4 regions of the Streptomyces sp. NPDC056169 genome follow, and region 1 is predicted to be linked to each of the others. Evidence: riboswitches for the same ligand, from Rfam matches in the RefSeq annotation. Region 1 holds a riboswitch; each other region holds the start of a gene.

Region 1 (4,163 bases):
AGGTAGGCGTCGTGGTCGGCCGCGCGGAGCGGCAGGGTCTCGCGGAGGGCCGGCTCGTCCACCTGGATGACCGAAGTGCCCGCCGCCTCCAGGTCGTTCACCTCGTCCCGCAGGGCGAGAGCGACCTGGCGGGCGGTGTCGGCGAGCGGCTGGTCGTCACGGACGAAGGACCAGGCGAGCATGGTGACGGGTCCGGTGAGCATGCCCTTGACGGGCTTGGCGGTGAGGGACCGGGCGTACGCCGTCCAGCGGACCGTCATCGGCGCCGGCCGGGAGATGTCGCCGGCGAGGACCGGCGGCCGGACGTAGCGGGTGCCGTAGGACTGGACCCAGCCGTGCCGCGTGGCGAGGTAGCCCGTGAGCTGTTCGGCGAAGTACTGGACCATGTCGTTGCGTTCGGGCTCGCCGTGGACCAGGACGTCGAGGCCGGTCTTCTCCTGGAAGGAGATCACTTCCTGGATCTCGGACCTGATGCGCTCCTCGTACCCGGCGGTGTCGATCCGGCCGGCCCGCAGGTCGGCCCGGGCGGTCCGCAGCTCCGCGGTCTGCGGGAACGAGCCGATGGTCGTACTGGGGAGCAACGGAAGCCGGAGGGTGGCGTGTTGGGCGGCGGCCCGTTCGGCGTACGGCTGGGGGCGCCGGGTGTCGGAGGCGGTGACGGCGGCGGCGCGGGAACGGACGGCCGGGTCGCGGGTGATGGGGGAGCCGGCCCGCGAGGCGAGGTCGGCGCGGTTGGCGGCGAGCTCGGCGGTGATGGCCCCGGTGCCCTGTGACAGGCCCTTCGTCAGGGTCACGACCTCGGCGGTCTTCTGGCGGGCGAAGGCGAGCCAGCGCAGGATCTGCGGATCGATCTCGCGTTCGGCCGCCGCGTCGAGCGGGACGTGCAGCAGGGAGCAGGAGCCCGCCACGTCGACGCGGTCGGCGAGGCCGAGGAGGGTGCCGAGGGTGGTGAGCGACGCCGCGAGGTCGTTGACCCAGATGTTGCGGCCGTTGACCACACCGGCGACGAGCCGCTTGCCCGGCAGGCCGCCGGCGGCGGCGAGCGCGTCGAGGTTGGCGGCCGCCCGCTCCGTGAAGTCGAGCGCGAGCCCCTCGACCGGCGCCTTGGCCAACACCGGGAGGGCGTCGCCGAGTCGGTCGAAGTAGGAGGCGACCAGGAGCTTGGGCCGGTCCGTGAGCCCGCCGAGGTCGCGGTAGGCGCGGGTGGCGGCGTTCAGTTCCGCCGGGGTGCGGTCCTGGACGAGCGCGGGCTCGTCGAGCTGGATCCAGTCCGCGCCCGCCGCCCGCAGGTCGGCGAGGACCTCGGCGTACACCGGGAGCAGCCGGTCGAGGAGGGTGAGCGGATCGAAGTCGGCGGCCACGCCGGGCGCCGGCTTGGCGAGCAGCAGGTAGGTGACGGGGCCGATCAGGACGGGCCGGGCGGCGAGGCCCAGGGCGAGGGCCTCGCGGAGCGCGGTGACCTGCTGGGAGGAGTCGGTGGAGAAGACCGTGCCGGGCCCCAACTCCGGGACGAGATAGTGGTAGTTGGTGTCGAACCACTTGGTCATCTCCAGCGGTGCGACGTCCTGGGTGCCGCGCGCCATGGCGAAGTACCCGTCGAGCGGATCCGCGGCGACGGCCGCCCGGTGGCGCTCGGGGATCGCGCCCACCATGACGGTGGTGTCGAGGACGTGGTCGTAGTACGAGAAGTCGCCGGTGGGGACCTCGGTGATGCCGGCGGCGGCCAGCTGCCGCCAGGTGGTGGCGCGCAGGTCGGCGGCGGTGCTCCGGAGGGCGTCGGCGGTGACGCGGCCCTTCCAGTACCCCTCGACGGCCTTCTTCAGTTCCCGGTCGGGCCCTTGGCGGGGGTAGCCGTACAGGGTGGACTGCGCTGCCGCGGCTGCGGACTTGGTGGTCACGGAGATCTCCTTCGCGAGATGAATCCCTGAGATCCCGGAGACGGGACGCGGACGCGAAGGGGTGACGGAACGGACGGCGCGACCCGGCGCGGTGCGACGCGGTCGTCCTTCTCGCTCTGTACGCCGACCCGCCCACGAGGTCACCGGAATGTCCGCGCGCGGAATCGTCCGCGTGCGGGCAACGGGCAGGTCTTCGGACTCGCGGGCACGTCCTCACGGGGGAGGACTCCTAGTGGCCGTCGCTTCCCAGACCCGTCCCGGGTCCAGTGCTGATGACGGCGGTCGTTCCCGCTCACCGCTGCGGGGCAGTCCCGGATTCCCACCGGGTTCCCTCTTACGACGCATCCCGTCCGGCTGACGGGGCGAACCAGCTGCACCCGCAGCCTAGCCTGGTCGTCCGGTTGTTCGCACGCGACGGGACTCCGGAGCGCCACCGGGCCCCGGAGTCCGTCATGTCGGGTCGTACGTGCGTGTGCGTGCGTGCGTGTCGGGGTCAGGCGCCGCAGAAGGACTCGGTCCGGACGAAGCCGCCGAGGTTCTCGTCGTCGGTGCCGAGCAGCGTGTCCGCGGACTCGGGCAGGCACTCCACCGCCTCGACCTTGTACTGGGGGTACGTCCCGAGCACGGTCGGGGAGGCCGCGAGCGCGACCCGTACCCGGCCCGTCGCCGAGATCGTCACCCGGCCGGCGTCGCTCACCGCCGAGTCGAACGGGCCGTCGTCGCCGGCGTCCGCCGCCGACCCCACGACGAGCCTGCCGGCGGCGGTCACCGCGATGTCGGAGATGTGCCGTGCACCGTCGTCGGCGGGGTGTGCGGCCCGGTAGGTCCGGCTCGTCACCGCCCCGAACAGCGGCTGCCCCCACGCGGCGAACGTCAGCGGCGCCGCGTACAGGGTGGCGGGACGGCCGGGGCCGGCGCCCCGGTCCGCCCACAGGGCGGCGAGCTTTCCGTTCTGGGCGACGAGCGCGAAGCTCTCGAAGTCGTCGCCCTCGCCGATCGCCGGCAGCGGCGTGTAGTCGACGACCGTCGCCGTCGAGCCGGCGACCTTCAGGCGGAACAGGACTCCGCGGCTGGTGAGTGCCAGGTACTCGCCCGGCATCCCCGGGACGGCCTCGATGGCCTCCAGGTCGACCGGCTCCGGCCCGTCCCAGGTGAGCGGCGCGACGGTGTCGGAACCCTCCCGATGGGTGATCCGGGACAGCCGCTGTTGCCCGGACCGCTTGTTGTCATGGACGACCAGGACCTGCACGCCGGTGCCGTCGTCGGTACGGCCCTCGTACGCGAGACCGCTGACACCGCTGAGGACGTCGCCACCGACCTTCTGCCACTCTCCGGCGGCCCCGGCGGGGGCGGAGCCCAGCGTCGTCAGCAGCGCGGTCGCCGCGGTGAGCCAGGCCATGCGCTGCAACATCGAAAGTTTCACGGAGTCGCTTGCCTTCTCTGTCCGACAGACGCGAGATCACGCGCCGGACGTCAGGCTATGGATCTTGGTACGGGCGGCCCCAGCGCCCGTTGCTCCGTTCGCCGGAGCGCGCGGTCGGACAAGGGGCGCGTGGGCGGTAGGTGCGCGCCCCCTCAGTCCCCGAGACCTCTCACCGGGCCGGACGGGCGTCCGTACGAGGTTCGCCCGGCCCGCGGAACGGCAGCGTCCGGCTGAGGACCAGGTTCGTGGTCGTGCTCCCGAACTGCGCCAGCGCGTCGACGAGCTCCTCCAGATGGGACATCGACGTGGCCGCCACCTTCAGGACGTAGCAGTCGTCACCCGTGGTCCGCAGGCACTCCAGGTACTCCGGGCGCTCACCGAGCAGCCGGCGCAGCGGCTCGTGCCGGGTCCCCGGGTACTTCAGCCGCACCACCGCGAGCACCGGATAGCCGGTCCGCTCCAGGTCGACCTCCGCCCGGAACCCCGTGATCACCTCGGCGGCCTCCAGGCGCCGCACCCGCTCCTTGGTCGCCGACGCGCTCAGATTCACCCGCCGCGCCAACTCCGTGTACGCGATCCGGCCGTCCTTCTGGACCTCCGTCAGGATCGCCCAGTCCGTCGCGTCGAGAGTCTCGGTCATCCGGCCAGATTACCGGCGGATCCACGGCCGAAGGGCCCCGGAACAGGCGGGAATCCCTTCAGCGGCCCCCGGGCGCCGGACTAGCCTCGTCCTCGTGAAGATCGGAGTCAACATCCTCAATTTCGGGCCCGGGACCGACCCCGGAGTCCTGCGGGAATGGGCCCGGACCGTGGAAGGCCTGGGGTACGACCTCCTCATGGTC
Region 2 (4,163 bases), on a different contig from region 1:
GGCGGGATCTGGATCCTCCAGACCTTCCCGGCGCTGGTCGGCGGCCTCTTCACCCGCTGGTTCCACCGCTGGGCGCTGCTCGCCGGCTGGGCCGTCGGCATGGTCTACGGCACGGTCGCCGCGTACGGCGTCGCCAGCCCGACGCAGAAGCACTTCGGCGGCTCCTCCGCCGAGATCCCGGGCATCGGCGAGATCGGCTACATCGGCCTCACCGCGTTCGTCCTCAACGTCGTCGTCACGGTCGTCCTGACCTTCGTCCTCAAGGCCCTGAAGGCCCCCGAGGGCGTCGACGAGACCTCCCCGTCGGACTACACGGTCGACGCGCCGGCCCGCGCGGCGAAGCCGAAGCCGGACCCGCAGGCGGACCCGAAGGTCGGCGCCGGAGCGCACTGACCTCGCGGTACGACACAGGGGCCCGGGATCTCCGCCAGGAAATCCCGGGCCCCTTCCCGTACCCCCGGGGCACACTGCCCCCATGGACTTCACGATCAGGGCGGTACGGCCCGAGGAACACGAGGAGCTCGGGGAACTCACCGGGCTGACATACCTGAACGACGGGCTGCTGCTGTACGGCGAGGACGACTTCTACCTGGACGTACTGAAGGACACGGCCCGGCGGGCCCGCGAGGCCGAGGTGCTCGTCGCCGCCGACGAGGACGACCGGATCATCGGCGGGGTGACCTTCGCCCCCGGCTCCACCCCGTGGGCGGACATCGCCGTCGCCGGCGAGGCCGAGTTCCGGATGCTCGCGGTCGCTCCGGAGGCCCGCGGCAGGGGCGTCGGAGAGGCCCTCGTCCGCGCCTGTGCGGACCGCGCACGGGCCCTGCCGGGGTGCGCGCGGCTCGTGCTCTCCACCGACGCGAAGATGGTCTCGGCGCACCGGATCTACGAGCGGATGGGCTTCGTCCGCACCCCCGAGCGGGACTGGGAACCGATTCCCGGCCACCAGCTGCGGACCTACGCCCTGGAGTTCTGACACACGGACGACACAACATGTGGGGGGTTCTGCGAGCAGCGCCCCCCACATGTATGCTCGTCCTCGCTGTCGACGCAGGGAAATCCGGCGCGAATCCGGAACTGTCCCGCAACGGTGTGCTTCGTGTTGATTCGTACGAAGTGAGTCCGAGGACCTGCCGACAGCACACCCGGTCCAGCCGTTCCGGGTGTCACTGACGTCCGGGCCTCGCGGAGTGGGCCGGTGGACGCGGCGCGTCCTGTGTACGGATGCCCGCCTGCCCGCCTTCCCCCGCCGCGGCCCCGAGCCGAGCGAGGGAGAGCCCCCACGTGACCATCGCGCCCGCCGATCCGGCCACGGCGATCGAGAGCGACGGACCCGGCACCGTGCTGCTGCGGACCCTGACCGATCTCACCGCCGACCTCCCCGACACCGACCCCGGCAAGATCGCCGCCGCCGCGCTCCGCGGCCGCAGCGCCACGTCGGACGAGGCGGAACTGCGCGAGCTGGCCACCGAGGCGGCCGCCGGTCTGATCTCCGAGGACCCGGCCTACTCCCGGCTCGCCGCCCGGCTCCTGACGATCACCATCGCCGAAGAGGCCGCCGGCCAGGGCGCGGTCTGCTTCTCGGCCTCCGTGGCCGTCGGCCACCGCGAGGGCCTGATCGCCGACCGCACCGCCGACTTCGTCGCGCGGCACGCGGACCGCCTCGACGCGACCATCGACCAGACCGCCGACGACCGCTTCGGCTACTTCGGTCTGCGCACCCTCTTCTCGCGCTACCTGCTGCGCCACCCGATCACCCGCAAGGTGATCGAGACCCCGCAGCACTTCATGCTCCGCGTCGCCTGCGGCCTCGCCGAGGACGAGAGCGTCCGCGCGCTCGACGAGGTCGGCGCGCTGTACGGCCTGATGAGCCGCCTGGACTACCTGCCGTCCTCCCCCACGCTCTTCAACTCCGGCACCCGCCACCCGCAGATGTCCTCCTGCTACCTCCTCGACTCCCCGCAGGACGAGCTGGACTCCATCTACGACCGCTACCACCAGGTCGCGCGCCTCTCGAAGCACGCCGGCGGCATCGGGCTCTCCTACTCCCGCATCCGCGCCCGCGGTTCCCTCATCCGCGGCACCAACGGGCACTCCAACGGCATCGTCCCGTTCCTGAAGACCCTCGACGCCTCCGTCGCCGCCGTGAACCAGGGCGGCCGCCGCAAGGGCGCCGCCGCCGTCTACCTGGAGACCTGGCACGCGGACATCGAGGAGTTCCTGGAGCTCCGCGACAACACGGGCGAGGACCAGCGCCGTACGCACAACCTGAACCTGGCGCACTGGATCCCGGACGAGTTCATGCGCCGCGTCAACGCCGACGCCGACTGGTCGCTCTTCTCCCCGGCGGACGTGCCCGAGCTCGTCGACCTGTGGGGCGAGGAGTTCGACGCCGCCTACCGCGCCGCCGAGGCGAAGGGCCTGGCCCGCAAGACGATGCCGGCCCGCGACCTGTACGGCCGGATGATGCGGACCCTGGCCCAGACCGGCAACGGCTGGATGACCTTCAAGGACGCCTCGAACCGGACGGCCAACCAGACCGCCGAGCCCGGCCACACCGTCCACTCCTCCAACCTCTGCACGGAGATCCTGGAGGTCACGGACGACGGCGAGACCGCGGTCTGCAACCTGGGCTCGGTCAACCTCGGCGCGTTCGTGGACGTTTCGACCCAGGACATCGACTGGGAGCGGCTCGACGCGACCGTCCGCACGGCCGTCACCTTCCTCGACCGGGTCGTCGACATCAACTTCTACCCGACCGAGCAGGCCGGGCGTTCCAACGCCCGCTGGCGGCCGGTGGGCCTGGGCGCGATGGGCCTCCAGGACGTCTTCTTCCAGCTGAAGCTGCCGTTCGACTCCCCCGAGGCGCGCGCGCTGTCCACCCGTATCGCCGAGCGGATCATGCTCGCCGCGTACGAGGCCTCCGCCGACCTCGCCGAGCGCAGCGGCCCCGTCCCGGCCTGGGACAAGACGCGCACGGCCCGCGGTGTCCTGCACCCGGACCACTACGACGTCGAGCTCAACTGGCCGGAGCGCTGGGCGGCCCTGCGCGAGCGGATCGCCGCGGTCGGCATGCGCAACAGCCTGCTCCTGGCGATCGCGCCGACGGCGACCATCGCCTCGATCGCGGGCGTCTACGAGTGCATCGAGCCGCAGGTCTCCAACCTCTTCAAGCGCGAGACGCTGTCGGGCGAGTTCCTCCAGGTCAACTCGTACCTCGTCGACGAGCTGAAGCGGCTCGGCGTGTGGGACGCCCAGACCCGGGACGCGCTGCGCGACGCCAGCGGCTCGGTCGCGGGCTTCACCTGGATCCCGGCCGAGGTGCGCGAGCTGTACCGCACGGCCTGGGAGATCCCGCAGCGCGGCCTGATCGACATGGCCGCCGCGCGGACGCCGTTCCTCGACCAGTCGCAGTCCCTGAACCTGTTCCTGGAGACGCCGACGATCGGCAAGCTGTCGTCGATGTACGCGTACGCCTGGAAGCAGGGTCTGAAGACGACGTACTACCTGCGCTCCCGCCCGGCGACCCGGATCGCCCGCGCCGCCCAGGCCGCGACGCCCACCGCCGCCACCATCCCCGTCCAGCAGGCGACCCCCGACGCGGACGCCCTCGCCTGCTCCCTGGAAAACCCCGAGTCCTGCGAGGCCTGCCAGTGATGTCCCACCCGTCGCCCGACCACCACCCCTCATCGACGACGCTTCGCGCCGGCACCTCTTCCCTCAAGAAGAACCTCCTCGACCCGGGCTTCGAACTGACCCTCCGTCCGATGCGCTACCCGGACTTCTACGAGCGCTACCGCGACGCCATCAAGAACACGTGGACCGTCGAGGAGGTCGACCTCCACTCGGACGTCGCCGACCTCGCCAAGCTCACCCCCGGTGAGCAGCACATGATCGGCCGCCTCGTCGCCTTCTTCGCGACCGGCGACTCGATCGTGTCGAACAACCTCGTGCTGACGCTGTACAAGCACATCAACTCCCCCGAGGCGCGCCTGTACCTCTCGCGCCAGCTGTTCGAGGAGGCCGTGCACGTCCAGTTCTATCTGACGCTGCTCGACACCTACCTGCCCGACCCGGACGACCGCGCCGCCGCGTTCGACGCGGTCGAGGAGATCCCCTCCATCCGCGAGAAGGCGCAGTTCTGCTTCCGCTGGATGGACTCG
Region 3 (4,163 bases), on a different contig from region 1:
TCCGCAGTCGGGTCAGCCCCTTCCGGTCGTACGTCACCTCCGCCCCGTCCAGGAGCAGCGACCCGCTCCCGCGCCGCAGCCCCCCGCTGAGCAGCCGCAGCAGCGTCGTCTTGCCGCTGCCGTTGCGCCCGAGGAGCGCGATCGACCGCCCCTCCGGCACCGCGAAGTCCACACCCGACAGGACCGGCGGCCCGTCCTCGTAGGCGAAACCCGCCTTCACCAACTCCACGACGGGGGGCGTAGGGGTCGTCGGCGGGGCCGTCGGAGACGTCACGGCAGGAACCTTTCGAGTACGAGGGTGAGGGCGACGAGTCCGCAGAGCAGGCCGGCCGCCGCCGCCAGGAACCGGCGGGACACCGCGGCGGCGGGGACCAGGACCCGCAGGGTCCCGTCGTAGCCGCGTCCGGCGAGCCCCGACTGCAGACGCTGCGCCCGGTCGAAGGCGCGCACGAACGAGGTGGCGCCGAGCCCGGCGAGCGAGCGCCAGGTCGCCGCCCGGGTGGTGTGCCCGAGCCGGGCCGCCTGCGCCTGGCGGATCTTCGACAGCGAGTCGAGGAGCAGGAAGATGATCCGGTACATCACGAGCGCCACGTCCACCACGGGAGCCGGCACCCCTGCCCGGACCAGCCGGGGGAGCACGTCGGAGACGGGCGTCGTGAACGCGAAGAGCAGCACGCCCAGCGAGGCCGAAGCGGTCCGCAGCAGCAGCTCGCCCGCGTGGACGGGCCCGCCGGGCGCGAGGGCGACGAACCCCCGCGCCCCACCCACCTCGAAGAGGAGCGGCACCGCGCCCGTGACGCAGAACCCGAGCGGCACACGGAACGCCCGCCACAGCTGGCGGCCCGCCACGCCGGCCGGTCCGAGCAGGACCGCGAGCGTGGCCGCCGCGACGAGCACCGCGCCCGGCCACGGCGGCAGACACACCGCGCAGAGTGTGAGCCCGAAGCCGAGCAGGGCCTTCTCGGCGGGATGGCGGCGGCGCCAGCGACTGCTGTGCGCCGCCGCGTCGATCGGCAGCATGGGCGGCTACGCGCCCTTGCCTTCGACGGCGCCGGAGCCGGAGCCGGCCGCCGATACGGCTGCAGCCTCCCCGGGCGCCGCCGCCTCCCCGGGTGCTGCCGACTCCCCGGGCCGCGCCTCCACTCCTGCCTCCGCAGGCTGTGCCGCCGTTCCCTCGGTCTGCGCCGCCAGGGCGCGGGCCTCGCCCTGCCGGCGACCGCGCCGTACGCCGAAGTAGTACGCGAGGACACCGGCGCCGAGCGCGGCCTGGAGGGCGAACAGCGCCGACTCGATCTCCCCGGACGGCGGTTCGTACAGGGGGCTGAACCACGGTTCGTACTCCGGCTGGAGCTCCGTGATCGCGGTCTCCGCCTCCGCGTCCGCCCCGGTGAACGGCTCCTCCTTGTGGTCGCCGAGCCCCAGCGCGAGCGGCAGCACCGCGAGCGCGGCGACGACGAGCAGCAGCAGCGCGTTGATCTTCGTGTTCCGGCTCATGGTGACGCTCATCGCGCGGTCGCCTCCTCGGGTCGTTCGGCGCCGGGCCTGCCCAGCACGCCCAGCCGGGTCAACTCGCCCTTGCTGGACTGCGTGAGCAGCCGCATCACGAGCACGGTGAGCAGGCCCTCGCTCACCGCGAGCGGAATCTGCGTCACGGCGAAGATGGAACCGAACTTGGCCAGGGCGCCCAGCACGCCGCTGCCCTGGTCGGGGAAGGCCAGCGCGAGCTGCACGCTCGTGACGCAGTACGTCGACAGATCGGCGACGAACGCGCCGAAGAAGACGGCGACCATCAGCGGCGCGCCGAACCGGCGCACCAGCAGATAGGTCCCGTACCCCGCCCAGGGCCCGACGATCGCCATCGAGAAGGCGTTGGCGCCCAGCGTGGTGAGCCCGCCGTGGGCGAGCAGCAAGGCCTGGAAGAGCAGAGTGATCGTCCCGAGGACCGCCATGATCGGCGGCCGGAAGAGGATCGCGCCCAGGCCCGTACCCGTCGGATGCGAGCAACTGCCCGTCACGGAAGGGAGCTTGAGCGCGGACAGGACGAACGTGAAGGCGCCGGCGGCGCCGAGCAGCAGGGTGGACTCGGGGTTGGACCGCACCTCGCGGGTGAGCGCGCGGACCCCGTGGACGATGAACGGAGCGGCCGCGACGCCCCAGGCGGCGGCGTGAGCGGGGGGCAGATACCCCTCGGCTATATGCATGGTCGGGAGACCCTCTCCAGCACCTCGTGGATGGACAACGCACCCTGGCCGGTCTCCTGGCTGACGGTCATACGTCCCGACTCCGCCTTCCCACGCCGCGGCGGTCGCCCGCAGCGGTGCAGTGGCTTGCCCGGGGGCGTCTCCCTCGGGTGTGGAGCCGGAACTCCCGATCACAGTGGCGAGGGCCGCACCGGTACTTCACCGGTTTCCCGTACACCAAGGCCCTGCGACACTAGTGCGTTGATCAGGTGCATCACAACGCGAAGGGGTACGGACCGATGGGGAATGTCCGACAGACGGTCAGTTCCGGCTCACCGCTCGAACCGCAGATCGGGTTCTCCCGGGCCGTGCGCAAGGGCGCGCACGTGGCGGTCGCGGGGACGGCGCCCATCGGGGACGACGGGGCCACCGTCGCGCCCGGCGACGTGTACGGGCAGACCGTCAGGTGTCTGGATATCGCCGAGGCGGCGCTGAAGGCCGCGGGGGCGTCGGCGGAGGACGTCGTGCGGACGCGGATCATGCTCACCGACGTGACCCGCTGGAAGGAGGCCGCGCGCGCCCACGGCGAGCGGTTCGCGGAGGTGCGGCCGGTCACGACCTTCGTCGAGGTCTCGCGTTTCATCGACCCCGAATGGCTCGTCGAGATCGAGGTCGACGCCGTGCTCGACGCCGACCTCGACGCCGACCTCGACGCCGACCTCGACTCCAGCTTCGACGCCGGCCCCGACCTCGACTGACGTCCAGGAGGGTGACGCCCGGGAGGGCCGGCCGCTGGGACTACTGCGGCTTCGTCGCGATCTGGATGAGGTTGCCGCAGGTGTCGTCGAAGACGGCGGTGGTGACGGGGCCCATCTCCAGGGGCTCCTGGGTGAAGCGGACGCCGAGGCCGGTCAGGCGCTCGTACTCCGCCCGCACGTCGTCGACCGCGAACTGGGCCAGCGGGATGCCGTCCTGGACGAGCGTGTCGCGGTAGGGCTTGACGGCCGGGTGGCCGGCGGGCTCCAGGAGGAGTTCGGTGCCGGCGGGCTCGTCGGGCGAGACGACCGTCAGCCACCGGTCCGTCTCGCCCAGCGGGACGTCGTGCTTCTTCACGAAGCCGAGGATCTCGGTGTAGAAACGCTCGGCCTTGGCCTGGTCGTCGACGAAGACGCTGGTCAGATGGATCTTCATGGGGTGCTCTTCTCCGGTCCTGGGGTGTCGGGCACGGGCCACCGCTCGGTGATGTGCCGCAGGGGGGCCGTGTTCAGGTCGTGGAACTTGTAGCGGCCCTCCCGCCTGGTCTCGACGAGCCCGGCGGCCTCCAGCACCGTCAGGTGCTGGGAGACCCCCTGGCGCGAGATGCCGAGCTGATGCTTCATGCTCAGCCGCGAGCAGATCTCGAACAGTGTCTGTCCGGACTTCTCCGCGAGCTCGTCGAGGATCGTGCGGCGGGTGGGGTCGGCCAGGGCTTTGAAAAGGTCGTCGGCCACCACCCCAGGATAGGCAACTGTTCACTTGCCTATCAAGTCGACCCGGCCGAGACCCCCCTCACCGCTTGCGATAGGCGTACGCCTCCGAGGCCGCCGCGGCCACCGCGTCGAGATCCCCGCCCGCACTCGCCGTCACCAGGGCCGCGACCGCGCCCTCGACGAACGGCGCGTCGACCAGCCGGGCACGCTCCGGCAGCTCGTCGCCCTCGTCGAGCAGCGCCTTCACGGTCAGGACCGCGCTGCCCAGGTCGACCAGGAGCGCCACCCCGGCGCCGCCGTCGACGGCCTTCGCCGCCTCGCAGATCAGCTCGGCGCTCGTCCCCAGGCCGCCGTCGGGGAGCCCGCCCGCCGGCTGGATCGGCGTGGTCGCGCCGCCGCCCGCGAGGCCCTGCGCCAGTGCCGCCACCGAGGCCGCCACATCCGCGCTGTGCGAGACCAGCACGATGCCGACCGGCGCCGCCGCCGCGCTCATGCCGCCCCCTCCGACCGGGCC
Region 4 (4,163 bases), on a different contig from region 1:
CCGGGGCCCAGGCCCTCCGGTGCGGGACGCGGCCCAGCCGGACGACGTCGAGGACGGTCAGGTCGACCTGCGTGTCCACCTGCTGCTCGACCGTGGCGAGGCGCCGCGCGACGGTCCGGCGGCCGAGGCCGTCGAGGGGATCGCCGTCGAGGGTGACGACGCCGCTGTCGGGGGCGAGGACGCCGGCGAGGAGCCGGAGGAGCGTCGACTTCCCCGAACCGTTGGGGCCCAGCAGGCCGGTGACGGTGCCGGGGCGCGGGGCGAGGGTGACGCCGTCGAGGACGGGGCTGCCGCCGACGGTGCGCGAGACCCGGTCGGCGCGGAGCCCCTCACCCGCGCCCGCGCGCGTGTCCGTGGTCGTGTCGGTGGTCGTGGTCATCGCGTACCCCTCGTGCGGTAGAGGACGAGGACGAACGCCGGTACGCCGATCAGCGAGGTCACGACACCCACCGGGACCTCCTGGGGATCGAGCACCGTACGGGCGAGGGTGTCCGCCCAGACGAGGAAGACCGCGCCCGCGAGCGCCGTGACCGGCAGCAGCCGGGCGTGCCCGGGGCCGACCAGCGCGCGGGCCGCGTGCGGCAGGACGAGGCCGACGAAGCCGATCGCGCCGGCGGCGGAGACCAGAGCGGCCGTCAGGAGGGCGGTGACGCACAGCAGGACGGTCCTTGCCCGGCCGACGGCGACGCCCAGCGACGCGGCGGCGTCCTCACCGAAGGCGAAGGCATCCAGCGTCCGCGCGTACCCGCCGCAGATCAGCAGGGCCGCCGCGAGCACCGCGACGCCCACCCGCACCTCGTCCCAGCCGACCCCGCCGAGCGAGCCGAGGAGCCAGAACAGCACGCCGCGGGTGGTCTCCGCGTCGGCGGCCGTCATGACGACGAAGGAGGTGAGCGCGGAGAAGAGCTGCATGGCCGCGACTCCGGCGAGGACCACGCGGTCCGGTGAACCGCCGAGGGTGTGGCTGAGGAGCAGCACGAGCGCGAAGGAGCAGACCGCCCCGAGGAACGCGCCGCCGGTGACGGAGAGGACTCCCCCGCCGACGCCGAGGACGACGACCAGGACGGCGCCGGTCGAGGCGCCGGAGGAGACGCCGAGGACGAAGGGGTCGGCGAGCGGGTTGCGCAGGAGGGACTGCATCACCGTCCCGCACACGGCGAGTCCGGCGCCGCAGACGGCCGCGAGGAGGGTGCGGGGCAGGCGCAGGTTCCAGACGATCCCGTCCCGGATCGGGGACAGGTCCGAGACGCCCCCGGTCAGGTGGGCGGTGACGACGGACCGGACCTCGCCGACGCGGAGGTCCGCCGGCCCGATCGTGATCGCCACGGCGATCGACGCGCAGAGGACGGCGAGCCCGGCCAGGACCCACAGCACCGCCCGACCACCGTCCGCCACCACGCGGCCGACAGGCCGCCCACGACCACGACCACGGCCACGGGGCCGCGCATCGCTCTGGGGCCGCGCACCGCTCTCGGGTCGCGCAGCGCCCCCAGGTCGCGTGCCTCCCCCGCGTGACGTCTTGGCCGGTCCGGGGAGGGTCACTTGGCGAGTCCGTACGAGCGGAGCGCGGCGGCCACCTTCTCGACGCCCTCGACGGTACGGATCGTGGGGTTCATCGCCTGGCCGCTGAGGAGCACGTACCGCTTCCGCTTCACCGCCGTCATGTTCCTGGTGACCGGGTCGGACTCCAGGAACGCGATCTTCTTCGCGGCGCTCTCGGCCGACTGCGACCGGCGGGTCAGATCGCCGATCACGAGCACGTCGGGGTCGCGGTCCGCGACGGTCTCCCAGTTGATCTGGGGCCACTCCTCGCGCGTGTCGTCGAAGACGTTCTTCACGCCGAGCGCGCGGGTGACGACGCCGGGCGCGCCGCAACAGCCCGCCATGTAGGGGGACTCGGCGTTGGCGAACCAGTAGAGGACGGAGACGTCCGTGAAGTCGCCCGCCGAAGCGGCCTTCGCCACCCGGCCCTTGAGCTCGGCGACGAGCTTCTCGCCGCGCTCCGGCACCCCGAACACCCGGGCCAGGTCCCGGATCTCGCCGTGGACGGTCTCCATGGTGAGCGTCCGGGTGCGGACGCCGTCGCCGTCGCCGCTGTTGTCCTTGCCGGCGCAGTCGGTCGGCGAGAGGTAGGTGGGGACGCCGAGCTTCGCGAACTGCTCGCGGGGGGCCACCCCGCCCTTGCCGAGGGTGTACCCGAACGAGGCGGCGGCGAAGTCGGGTTCGGTGTCGAGCACCTTCTCGAAGGAGGGGTAGCGGTCGGCGAGGCGCGGCACCTTCGCGTTCTGCTTCTCAAGTCCCTTGAGAACGGGGTCGGTCCAGGTCGCGGTGCCGACCATGCGGTCGGCCAGGCCGAGGGAGAGCAGGATCTCGGCGGCGCCCTGGTCGAGGGCGACGGCCCGCCGCGGCGGGCGGTCGATCCGTACGCGCTCACCGCAGTTGTCGAGCGTCACGGGATAGCCGGCCGCGGGCTCCGCGCCCCGGCCCTTCCCCGACGTGGTCCCGGCGGGTCCGCCGCCGCATCCCGTCGCGGTCAGGAGCAGGGCGAGGGTGCCGGCGAGGAGCAGCGCGGCGGAGCGGACGGGGTGGTGTGCGAACGGCACGGAGCATTCCTCTGCGTCCACGGCTCATACGCGGAGCCTGTCGTACGGGTGCTCCCCGGTCGACGGCGTGACGCCGGGGCCGCCAGCAGGTCTTCGGACTCGGGGTCAGCCGGACGGAGCGCCTTCCCGGGCCTGTTCCGCCGCCCAGTGGCCGATGCTCCGCCCGTCGCCCTCACCGCTGCGCGTCAGCTCCGGATTCCCACCGGATTCCCTGACCCGTACGCTCGCCCGTTCGGGTGAGCACAAAGGTGCGACTGGCCTCGGCACAGTACCACCGGCGACCTGTCGCACCTCCGGTCGCGGGCCAGGTCAGAGGCGCAGCTCCTTCGCCTCGAAGCGGCCGTCGCCGAGGACGAGCACGAAGGTGACCTGCTGGCCCTCGGAGAGCGACTGGGCCTCTCCCTCGATGTCCGCCGCGCTGAAGTACACCTGTTCCTCGGAGCCCACGGGGACGACGAAGCCGTACCCGCCGAGACGGTTGAAGGAGTGGACGAACCCTTTGCTTCTGCCTTCCACGGCGGCCTCCCTGTCGTCACCGGCGACGTACCTCTCAGACGCGCCTCTCAGGGGAGATCTACCCCGTCCGCCCGTGCTTCGCCCGTCGCGGGACGCGTCCGCGCGGTACTCCGCGCGCCGCCTACTCGTGCTCCGCTCGGCGCTCTACACGGTGTAGCGGAGGCGGCAGACGACGGCATCGGTGTCCCGGCGGACGGCCCGGGCGACGAGGGCGCCGCGCCGGTTCTGGAGGGGCCGCTGCCACAGCCGTTCCGGTTCGGCCTCCGGGATCAGGACGGTGATCCGGGTGTCGGGCTCGGCCTTCCGGAGTCCGTGGACGTACGCGGTGATCGGGCGCCCGAGCGTGCGGCGCTCGGAGGGGAGCCGGACGAGGGGGACGCCCGGGTTCCACAGGGCCCAGTCGCGCTCCAGGGCCTCCGTGGCCTCCCGGTCCTCCGCGTCCGGGTGGCAGACGGTGACCGCCCGGACCTCGTCCCCGAGGGAGACCGCGGCGGTCAGGGCCTCGCTGGTGAGCCGGGTCAGGGACGAGACCGGGACCAGGACGAGGGAGCGCGCGCGGTGCGGCGGCTCGGGGACGCGGCCGACGCCGAGCCGCTCGCCGATCCTGCCGTAGGCACGGTGGACGGCCTCGAAGGCGAGGACGAGGGCCGGGAGGGCGATCACGATCAGCCAGGCCCCGTCGTGGAACTTGGTGGCGGTGACGACGATCGCGGAGACGCCGGTGAGGACGGCGCCGAGGCCGTTGAGCGCGGCCCTGCCCCACTGCCGGGTCGCGCGCCAGTGCAGGACCATGCCGGTCTGCGCGAGGGTGAAGCCGACGAAGACGCCGATCGCGAAGAGCGGGACGAGGGTGTTGGTGTCGCCGCCGGAGAAGACCAGCAGACCGGCGGAGACGACGGCGAGCCAGACGACGCCGTGGCGGTGGACCTGGCGGTCGGCCTTGAGGCCGAAGACGTGCGGCAGGTAGTCGTCGCGGGCCAGCAGCTTCAGCAGGACGGGCAGCCCGCCGAAGGAGGTGTTCGCGGAGAGCGCGAGGAGCACCAT

The links. A riboswitch is a leader RNA that binds a small molecule or an ion and turns the genes downstream of it on or off. The one in region 1 is predicted to bind cobalamin.
Region 2: another riboswitch for cobalamin. It lies ahead of ACFC0G_RS10560 (ribonucleoside-diphosphate reductase subunit alpha); the one in region 1 lies ahead of metE (5-methyltetrahydropteroyltriglutamate--homocysteine S-methyltransferase).
Region 3: another riboswitch for cobalamin. It lies ahead of ACFC0G_RS16075 (energy-coupling factor ABC transporter permease); the one in region 1 lies ahead of metE (5-methyltetrahydropteroyltriglutamate--homocysteine S-methyltransferase).
Region 4: another riboswitch for cobalamin. It lies ahead of ACFC0G_RS38625 (ABC transporter substrate-binding protein); the one in region 1 lies ahead of metE (5-methyltetrahydropteroyltriglutamate--homocysteine S-methyltransferase).

What each region holds. Positions count from the first base shown of each region.
Region 1 covers NZ_JBHJUO010000018.1:139,457-143,619, forward strand. Annotated here, with positions in the region: gene metE (5-methyltetrahydropteroyltriglutamate--homocysteine S-methyltransferase) at 1-1,898, opposite strand, end outside; cobalamin riboswitch at 2,065-2,285, opposite strand; gene ACFC0G_RS28795 (hypothetical protein) at 2,392-3,297, opposite strand; gene ACFC0G_RS28800 (Lrp/AsnC family transcriptional regulator) at 3,491-3,961, opposite strand; gene ACFC0G_RS28805 (LLM class flavin-dependent oxidoreductase) at 4,056-4,163, shown strand, end outside.
Region 2 covers NZ_JBHJUO010000005.1:350,877-355,039, forward strand. Annotated here, with positions in the region: gene mctP (monocarboxylate uptake permease MctP) at 1-393, shown strand, start outside; gene ACFC0G_RS10555 (GNAT family N-acetyltransferase) at 476-976, shown strand; cobalamin riboswitch at 1,013-1,153, shown strand; gene ACFC0G_RS10560 (ribonucleoside-diphosphate reductase subunit alpha) at 1,285-3,657, shown strand; gene ACFC0G_RS10565 (ribonucleotide-diphosphate reductase subunit beta) at 3,657-4,163, shown strand, end outside.
Region 3 covers NZ_JBHJUO010000009.1:5,806-9,968, reverse strand. Annotated here, with positions in the region: gene ACFC0G_RS16090 (ATP-binding cassette domain-containing protein) at 1-274, opposite strand, end outside; gene cbiQ (cobalt ECF transporter T component CbiQ) at 271-1,020, opposite strand; gene ACFC0G_RS16080 (energy-coupling factor ABC transporter substrate-binding protein) at 1,027-1,494, opposite strand; gene ACFC0G_RS16075 (energy-coupling factor ABC transporter permease) at 1,503-2,201, opposite strand; cobalamin riboswitch at 2,230-2,437, opposite strand; gene ACFC0G_RS16070 (RidA family protein) at 2,480-2,938, shown strand; gene ACFC0G_RS16065 (VOC family protein) at 2,979-3,371, opposite strand; gene ACFC0G_RS16060 (ArsR/SmtB family transcription factor) at 3,368-3,670, opposite strand; gene ACFC0G_RS16055 (PTS-dependent dihydroxyacetone kinase phosphotransferase subunit DhaM) at 3,729-4,142, opposite strand; gene dhaL (dihydroxyacetone kinase subunit DhaL) at 4,139-4,163, opposite strand, start outside.
Region 4 covers NZ_JBHJUO010000039.1:18,929-23,091, reverse strand. Annotated here, with positions in the region: gene ACFC0G_RS38635 (ABC transporter ATP-binding protein) at 1-379, opposite strand, end outside; gene ACFC0G_RS38630 (FecCD family ABC transporter permease) at 376-1,398, opposite strand; gene ACFC0G_RS38625 (ABC transporter substrate-binding protein) at 1,539-2,603, opposite strand; cobalamin riboswitch at 2,670-2,877, opposite strand; gene ACFC0G_RS38620 (cold-shock protein) at 2,913-3,119, opposite strand; gene ACFC0G_RS38615 (APC family permease) at 3,264-4,163, opposite strand, start outside.